DNA from 2 places in the Lysinibacillus sp. NPDC093688 genome. Region 1 is predicted to be linked to the other one. Evidence: riboswitches for the same ligand, from Rfam matches in the RefSeq annotation. Region 1 holds a riboswitch; the other holds the start of a gene.
The links. A riboswitch is a leader RNA that binds a small molecule or an ion and turns the genes downstream of it on or off. The one in region 1 is predicted to bind FMN.
Positions count from the first base shown of each region.

Region 1 (4,661 bases):
TTCTTTCCATCAATATATCCCCACTAAATATAACATCCGCATCAACTCCCTTGAGCTGTAATTTTATTTTCTCAAGCATCGTTTTATTTACGACATCTTCTAAATAAAGTACAGCTACGGTTGTTTTGGATCGTGTGCCAAGCTCATATGTCTCAACACTTAATGAATTAGTCGGTAATCGTTTTCGTATTAAAGCAATATTAATTAATACATCCTCAGTAAAATCATCTCTCGGACCTTTGACAACTAATTCAACAGTTGTTTCTTTAGGCTCTCGATTTGGTTTTTTAGCGATATAACTTGAATACAGCAAATCCATATCTTCGAAATATAGTAAAACATGTCCTTTATAGACTCTTGTGATGGCCTCATCTTTACTTGTTATTCTCTGAAGATGGGGAATGTGTAAATGATTTTGTATATGTTCTGCTAACAATTCATCCGATGTTGCAGTAAATAAGGATTGAACTCGTTGCACAATAACGGTCTGCAGTAACCGCTCATTAATCATCGCTTCACATTTTATCAAATGTACTTTATGTTGCTGAAAGCAATACTCTTGAAATACCACATCAGCAGAGCGTTGAAATAATGACTTCAAAGATTTCAAATTTAACGCTTGTTCCATTGAAGAAATATCCATCATCTCCTACTGAGCCAGCTCCAAATTAGTACATTTATGAAATTAACATAAATACACTTACTGATATTTTCTCCATGCTTTTAAAAAATATTCAGGAATATATGCTGTTTATTATGCTTTGTCAGAATAATTTAGCGGTAAAATTCCAACCTATTATTAGCAAAGATTTATCCAATCATCTTCTTTAAATTTGCCATTTCAATTGCAGACATTGCTGCGTCATAGCCTTTATTTCCTGATTTAGTCCCTGCGCGTTCAATCGCTTGTTCAATATTTTCAGTAGTAACAATGCCAAAAATTACAGGTACATTTGTAGTTAGTGACACATTGGCAATTCCTTTTGCTGATTCATTACATACATAATCATAATGTGTTGTAGAGCCACGAATTACCGTACCTAATCCAATAATTGCATCATATTTCTTTGTTTCTGCTAACTGTTTCGCGATGAATGGAACTTCAAATGCTCCTGGAACCCATGCTACGTCGATAGAATTCTCATCCACTCCATGACGCTTTAAACCATCTAATGCACCGTCTAATAATTTACTTGTAATAAATTCGTTGAAACGACCTACTACTACTGCTATTTTTAAATCCGTACCAATTAATTGTGCTTCAAATGTTTTAACCATTTTAATCTCTCCTCTTTTATGTTGTATAATCACATCACCATAACGTGGGGCTGATTTCCGTTCCGGCTGGGCGCTTTCCTGGGTGCAGTTCACTATCCCCAAGGAGTCGCCCAGCCTCCACTCCAATCAACTTATATACATGGCATACGTTTTAACAAAAATCCTCCACAACTTTAGGTGATAGGTCTTTTTATATAGTCATTGTGTTTTTTTCCATTATTTGTCGATGGCGATATGTTGCCAGTGCTTCTATGGAAATCATTTTTAAACTATGTTGTGCTGCATATTTAACGAGATCATTAAAGCGTAGCATTTCGCCATTGTCGCCCATAATTTCACATATAACTCCTGCAGGAACGCTATTACAAAGCTTTGCCAAATCTATTGTAGCTTCCGTATGTCCTCTACGTTCTAATACACCATTGTCCTTTGCTATTAATGGGAAGACATGACCTGGTCTACGAAAATCTGCAGCTTTCGCTTGTGGCTCTAGCATTTTTTGTATTGTCATTGCCCGTTCAAAGGCGCTAATTCCAGTTGTTGTGTCTATGTGATCTATGCTAACGGTAAATGCGGTTTGATGATTATCTGTATTAATACTAACCATAGGCTTTAATGCTAATTTTTGTGCAAGCTGCTGTGATATCGGCGTACAAATAAGACCCCTTCCATAGGTCGCCATAAAGTTAATCGTTTCAGGCGTCATAAATTCCGCAATCGCTAATAAGTCCCCTTCGTTTTCTCGGTCCTCATCATCAACTACAATAATCATCTTCCCTTGTTTTAAATCCTCAACTGCTTCTTCAATCGAATGTAGCAATATCGCCACCTCCTGTTCAATAATGTTGATTAAAATCCGTTTTCAGTTAAGTAGTCTCTTGTAATGGTCGGCGGTTCCTGTCCACACTTAAGTTGATGCAAAATGTATTTTCCTACTAAATCGGTTTCTATATTGACAAGATCCCCCATCTTCTTCAACCCTAAAATTGTTTCTTTGTATGTGTGGGGTATCAGTGATACTGTGACACTATTTTTCTCGACATGAAAGAGTGTTAAGCTCGTTCCGTCAATTGTGATGGAGCCCTTTGGAATACAGAAGTTCGTTAACTCCTTTGATAGCTCTATATCAATATAAACTGCATTTGCTAACGGCCGCTTTCGTATCACTTTCCCTACTCCGTCTACATGTCCGGATACAAAATGACCACCGAATCGCCCATTCGCTGACATAGCGCGCTCTAAATTTACCGGATCTCCAATTGCAAGCTGCTGTAAATTTGTTGCTCTCACCGTTTCAGGCATTACATCCATCGTAAGCTCTTGTTCATTAAAAGATATCACTGTTAAACAAGCACCATTGACCGCTATACTGTCCCCGAGCTTTACATCCTCTACCATTTTCTTTGAAATAACGGTGATTTTCATACTTTGTCTATCGCTTTGCAAGGTTTTTACGGTGCCAATATCCTCAATAATTCCTGTAAACATTTTTTCACCCGCTTTCATTCATTGGTCCAAGCTTTTCTCTTCCGCTTTCGGAGTCCTATGTACCTCCTCCCTTAATCAAAAATTTCTGTTCAAACAAAAAACCCCTTTGATTAAAGGGGTTTGGGAGTTCATATAAATAAGACGTCAACAAATAAACCTTAAGGATACGAAATTTTTCCATAGGCTATCATCTCATCGTTCTTCTCCCATCCAGACTCTCACTGTCGGTTTTGGATTTGCACCAAATCAGCTTGCGCTCACGGACTTTGAATTACTTCATCACCGCCGATTGGGAATTTCACCCTACCCCGAAGAACTACTGCTATTCAATTCGTTAGCTAAATAAAACAAAAAACTTCCCAACTTAAACGATGGGAAGTAGTTTACATAAAAGCATAATCAAATAAACCTTATAAACTCAAGCGAATTTAAAAAGCTCTTACTTTTACCCTTCTCCCATCCAGACTATAACTGTCGGTTTTGGATTTGCACCAAATCAGCTTGCGCTCACGGACTTTGAATTGCTTCATCACCGCCGATTGGGAATTTCACCCTACCCTGAAGGATATTTTTTATTTAGCTATTTCTTACGATAACACTATTTTATTTTATTATCCAGATAATTCTTAATAAAAATTTTTCCTCTAACTAATGTCGCTTTTGCAAGTCTCAATGTCAGATAAAAACAGCCACCACCTTTGGTCATTATTAAAGACCAAAGGCGTGGCTGTTTAAAAAGACAAATCGATTATGCCTCGGCATAATTGCGTCCGGAATCGACTTTGTTCTTGAACAAAGTTAGAAGTAAAATTTATACAGTCAAACTACCGTCAACAGAGACAACAGCACCAGCCATGAAGCTTGCTTTATCTGAAGCTAAGAATAGGACTGCTTCTGCTACTTCTTCTGGTTCACCATGGCGTCCCATGCGTACACGTGACATTTCTTCTGGTACGTATCCTGTTTTTTCAAGTGTTTCACCAACACTATGGAATAATGGAGTAACAATACCACCTGGACACACAGCATTCACACGAATACCTTTATTTGCATACTCGATTGCTACACCTTTTGTTAAACCGATTACTGCATGTTTACTCGCTGAGTATACAGCAATACTGTGCTCTGGACGAATACCTGCAGATGAAGCAGTATTTATAATCGACCCTTTGCCCTGTTTTTCCATTACTGGAATGACATATTTCATACCTAGGAAAATACCTTTTACATTGATATCCATAAGACGATCGTATTCTTCCAATTCAACCGTTGTAAAAGGTGCAAACTTTTGAATGATGCCAGCGTTATTGAATAATACATCGATACGGCCATATGTGTTTATAGCTTGCTGTACATAATTCTGAACATCCTCTACTTTAGAAACATCCGCTTTAACGAATATCCCTTCACCGCCATTTTGTTGAACTAGTTTAAGAGTCTCTTCTCCAGTTTTCTCGTTAAAATCAACTAACGCGACTTTATAGCCATTTTCAGCAAATTTAATACTAGTTGCTCTACCAATTCCACTACCTGATCCTGTAATAACTGCAATTCGATTTTCATTTGTCATATTAACTTCCTCTTTTCACTTTTTATATTTTTTTACGTAATCATAAATATTTTCTCAATCGGTGGTCCTCTTTGCTTTTCCATGTTTATGATCTTAGTTTAATTTCATTTTCATATGATCTTCGTAATTACCTTTAAAAATACTCATGCCTGTTGGGGAAAGCTCCACCATTTTGTGTGCTAGCTTATTAAGAAAATATCGATCATGTGAAATAAAGAAAAGTGTTCCCTCAAAATTCAAAAGAGCCTGTTCCAATACTTCTTTACTATATAAATCAAGATGATTAGTTGGTTCATCCATAATAAGCACGTTAGCTTTTTGCAAT
Region 1 covers NZ_JBNNUX010000005.1:165,124-169,784, forward strand. The annotation lists gene ACQKN2_RS06820 (spore germination protein) at 1-628, opposite strand, end outside; gene ribH (6,7-dimethyl-8-ribityllumazine synthase) at 811-1,278, opposite strand; gene ribB (3,4-dihydroxy-2-butanone-4-phosphate synthase) at 1,469-2,098, opposite strand; gene ribE (riboflavin synthase) at 2,128-2,766, opposite strand; FMN riboswitch at 2,961-3,086, opposite strand; FMN riboswitch at 3,211-3,336, opposite strand; gene ACQKN2_RS06840 (SDR family NAD(P)-dependent oxidoreductase) at 3,578-4,336, opposite strand; partial or broken gene ACQKN2_RS06845 (ABC-F family ATP-binding cassette domain-containing protein) at 4,430-4,661, opposite strand, start outside.

Region 2 (4,661 bases), on a different contig from region 1:
TATGAATAATAATGATGCAAAAATGGACCAGGCTAATGCTCCTGAAACTTCTCAATATTCAACGATGCAGGATAATCGTGCAGAAAAAAGCTCTATCCATGATCGTATAATGGAGTCTAACATAGTAGCAGAACATTCACGGATCATGTCTCTACGATCATCTGTTTATGAAGATGATTTAACTGATGCAGTAGCATTCCATATTGGTTTAGCAAATCGTGATAAGGAAAGCGTACCGATGACGTATATTATTCCAAATGAACGAGTGGCTACTGATTTTGGAAAGAAAGATCCTACAACATTACAAATGTATGAAAAGTATGCGCCGCAAATTGATGAGGAAGCAAATGGTTTTACTAATTACCATCCATATAAAGGAGAATTGAAGGAGAAGGGCGATCAGCTGGTTCATGTATTGCCAAAGGAAAATGAATATGATGTCGCTTCTAAAGATGCTGGAGAATATGTAGGGACTTTACAAGATACATTCTCAGACTCAGAGTATAAAGGTATTGAATTTGAAAAACCTGACGGTACAGGAAACGCGCTTTCCAAAGAAGAAGAGACAAGTAAGCAAATGGCATTAACAAGCTCAAATCATTTTAATTATTATTTATATAAAGATGAAAATGGCGCTGAATATTTATCACCTGATTCTCGTAAAACCTTTTCCACTGTAACAGAAGCTCTTACCGATATGCGAGTTAAAAATGATGATGCATACTTTCCAGTCATACCGGAAAATATAACATACACTGTGAAAGAGGTAGCGGAAGGTGTTATTGTTACATTTGACGAACCGCTCGATTTAACGACAATTGACGTGACTCGTGCTACCCAATTAATTGAAGCAATGATGCTTACTGCTGCAAGCTTTGATCAACAAGTACGGCTAGACAATGTTGTGCAGGAGAGTTGGGAAGGATTTGATTTGAAAAAATTTTTGCCAAAGCCTGTAGGAGCCAATAAACGATATATGCCATAAATAGCATAACAACAAATAAATTTATAAGTGAATTTTTTGGAGCATTCTCGCCGCTGTATGTGCGTGAATGCTCTTGTTAGTTTATCTTACTTTAACGGGCAGTAAGACAACGTTAGGTGGGAGATAAATGGCCGGTAAAAGCTCAATTGGTGAAGATTGCTAATCAAAGAGGATGAAAGAAAACCCTTGCTGATTAAAGTTATACTTTATGAGGCTATTAGCGAGTGTCTGTAAAACATACAAGTTTAATCGGGATTTTTTAAGCAAAGCTATTTACTTTTCCTTCATAATTCATTATAGTAAGGCTAAGAAATAAAAAAATATTGATTCATCTTCGGGGCAGGGTGAAAATCCCGACCGGCGGTAATAGAGTTGTAAATCGCTAATGTCTTTCATTAGCTCGAATGATTTACTAAAAACTCTTCAGCCCGCGACCTGTGCAAATATTTTTTTTGCATGGCTGACTTGGTGCAATTCCAAGGCCGACAGTTAAAGTCTGGATGGGAGAAGATGGAGGTACGATCGTCATTCATTGTTATGAATTTAGCTATATACGAGCGTTTTTTCGTTGTGGATTTACACAGTGGAAGCTCGAAAAATAGTTGATTAGTGGCGTTCTTTAATCATGCCTATTCTCCCTTATGCTCTTTTTGCATAAGGGTTTTTTCATAATAATAATTGTTGAGGTCGTAACCTTTCTTCTTGCGGGATTGAATCAGCAAAGAGGAGAGAGTTTTCTATGAAGAAAAATGTTAAACTTCAATCGTTTATTACGATTGGCATGCTGAGCAGTATTTCGTTTTTGTTAATGCTTTTTAATTTCCCTATTCCGCCATTTCCGGCGTTTTTGGAAGTGGACTTCAGTGATATGCCAGCATTACTTGCAGCAATCACAATGGGACCTGTAGCCGGTATTTTAGTAGAATTCTTTAAAAATGTGTTGGACTGGATTTTCTCAGGCACGCCAACGGGAGTACCGGTAGGACATATCGCGAACTTTGTAACAGGTATTTTATTTATTTTACCAGTTAGCTTTGTTTTTAATCGCGTCAAAACAGTTAAAGGTCTTGTCGGAGGTTTAGCTGCTGGAACAATCGTAATGGCAGTAGGAATGAGCATTCTAAACTATGCAGTATTTTTACCTATGTACACTTACTTTTTAGGTATGGAGCCTGTTGTAGGTGACTCACTATATAAAATGATCATAGCTGGTATCTTGCCGTTTAACATTGTGAAGGGTATTTTAATAACGATCATCATGGCATTACTATTCACAACAATGCGTAAATGGATTCATCATCAGCGTTCTATGTATATAACAAAATAATTTAGATGAGACCTCGAGCTGTTAAAAGCTCGAGGTTTTTTATATAAGATGGATAGAATGATGGGGAAATTGGATATTATTGTGCAAAAGTAACAGATAGAATTAATCTAGTCTAGTTTATTATTTTCATGTAGAATAAGGAAGAGTTTAGAATGTTAGAGGAGTTTGAAGAGATGAGCGAAAAAAAGAGTCAGTGGTCTAGTAAACTAGGCTTTATTTTAGCATCGGCAGGAGCTGCAATCGGGCTAGGGGCAATATGGAAGCTGCCATATGTTACTGGACAAAGTGGTGGGGGAGCTTTCTTCCTAATTTTTGTTCTATTTACATTGTTGATTGGTTTACCGATGTTATTATCAGAATATATTTTAGGTCGTGGTACTCAGTCTGAGGCTGTGACTGCATATAAAAAAATTGCACCGACGAAAACAGGCTGGGCTTGGGTTGGTCGTATGGGTGTGCTCGGCTGTTTTTTATTATTAACTTTTTACAGTGTTGTGGGAGGTTGGATTTTTATTTATAGTGGCCTTGGTGTGACTGGGGCTGTTATCGATCCTGCCAATGACCCTGGTGAACTATTTGGAAAAATTGTAGGGACACCTTGGATTACATTACTAGGTTTAGGATTGTTTACGCTAGTAAATGTTCTAGTCATTTCACTTGGCGTGCAAAATGGTATAGAGAAGGCCAATAAGTGGATGATGCCTCTATTATTTATTATGTTTATTGTGCTTGTTGTGCGGGCTTTAACATTAGATGGAGCAATGGAGGGGGTTAAATTCTTTTTGTTTCCTGACTTTTCCAATATTACTGGTAAGGCTATATTAGAAGCGTTAGGGCAGTCCTTCTTTGGCTTAGCGGTAGGGTTTTCTTGTCTTGTGACGTACAGCTCATATTTAAAGAAGGATGTAAGCTTACCGAATTCTGCGGGCTCTGTTGTTCTTCTCACTGTGCTAGTATCGTTTTTAGCAGGATTAGCCATTTTCCCTGTTGTATTTGCTTTTGATTTAGAACCAGCATCTGGACCAGGCTTATTATTTATGGTTCTGCCAACGGCGTTTAGTCAAATGCCATTTGGTGAAATATTCTTGGCGATGTTTTTATTATTATTTTTATTCGCAACGCTAACTTCTTCCTTTAGTTTATATGAAATTATCGTAGCGGCATTTATTGAGAAAGGGCGTATGTCTCGTTCTGCATTGACAATGCTATTAGGTGTAGTAGTCTTTATTGCGGCTATTCCTGCAGCGCTTTCATCAAGTACATTAGCGGACGTATCAATCTTTGGAAAAACAATTTTTGATGCAACTGACTTTTTAGTGTCTAATTTAATGCTTCCTTTGGGTAATTTATTGATTGCTATCTTTATTGCGTATGTAGTTGATAAAGAATTTGTGAAGAAGGAATTGTTAATAGGAAGTAAAATGGGGCGGGGGTTCTATTCAACATATCGTCTTTTGATGTTAATAGTAGTACCCTCTGTAATTATCGTTGTGTTTGTAAATATGCTATTGCAATACTAAAGGTAGTAGGTTGCGTTCCATTTAAGGAATGCAACCTACTTTTTTAATGGGGGCAACAGGTAAACATCTGATGCTGTCAGGTGTAGCTTTAGAATAAAAATTGATTAAAAAATTCCCGTCAACTTTATTTATCAGCAAATGCAAAAACTCCATTTTGAAAAAAAGATTGATCAAAATGGAGTTAATCTTTCTAACTAAGTATGGGATATTTATAAAAAAGTTTGATCAATTAAATGAGCCTTATTCAACTAAAGCACCCCGTTAGCCATCCATGTCGTGTAAAACTAACACTACACCACAGAAAATGAAAGATGGTTAAGTTCTTTCATGGGAGTTTAATAAGAACAGCGACGCTTCTTCGACAATCGCGCCCGATTGTTGAAGATCGTTATTCCCCGATACCAGCCATAAGAGAATCGCCTATCCCCAGATAACATAAAGGATTGAAATCCATATCTCACCTCAAATGATTAATTGTATTTTTATAGTATTCAGTTCAGTTACGATTAGAAACTATTTGGTTGTCATACAGCCAGGCATGAGGGACAAATCCCGCTTTGTTGGAAGTAACATATACATATATAAAGTACTTACTATTGAGATGGAAAGGGGGAAAATCAATGCCAAGCGGAACGCATCAGGTTGAGGTGAAGTTACCGATAAATAAGATTTGGGATTTTGTTAAGGATATGGATAACTGGGCTCCACTTATTCCTGGATATATTCAACACCGAAAAATTAATAACCGCCAGTCCACTTGGGAATTTTATAGTAACATCGGATTCATAAAGAAAAAGATTAATCTAATGGCCACTATAGAAGAATGGAT
Region 2 covers NZ_JBNNUX010000040.1:1,654-6,314, reverse strand. The annotation lists gene ACQKN2_RS21415 (RNA polymerase subunit sigma) at 1-985, shown strand, start outside; FMN riboswitch at 1,312-1,501, shown strand; gene ACQKN2_RS21410 (ECF transporter S component) at 1,725-2,312, shown strand; gene ACQKN2_RS21405 (sodium-dependent transporter) at 2,486-3,832, shown strand; gene ACQKN2_RS21400 (CoxG family protein) at 4,453-4,661, shown strand, end outside.
Region 2: linked by a shared signal. The riboswitch ahead of ACQKN2_RS21410 (ECF transporter S component) and the one ahead of ribE (riboflavin synthase) in region 1 are both predicted to bind FMN.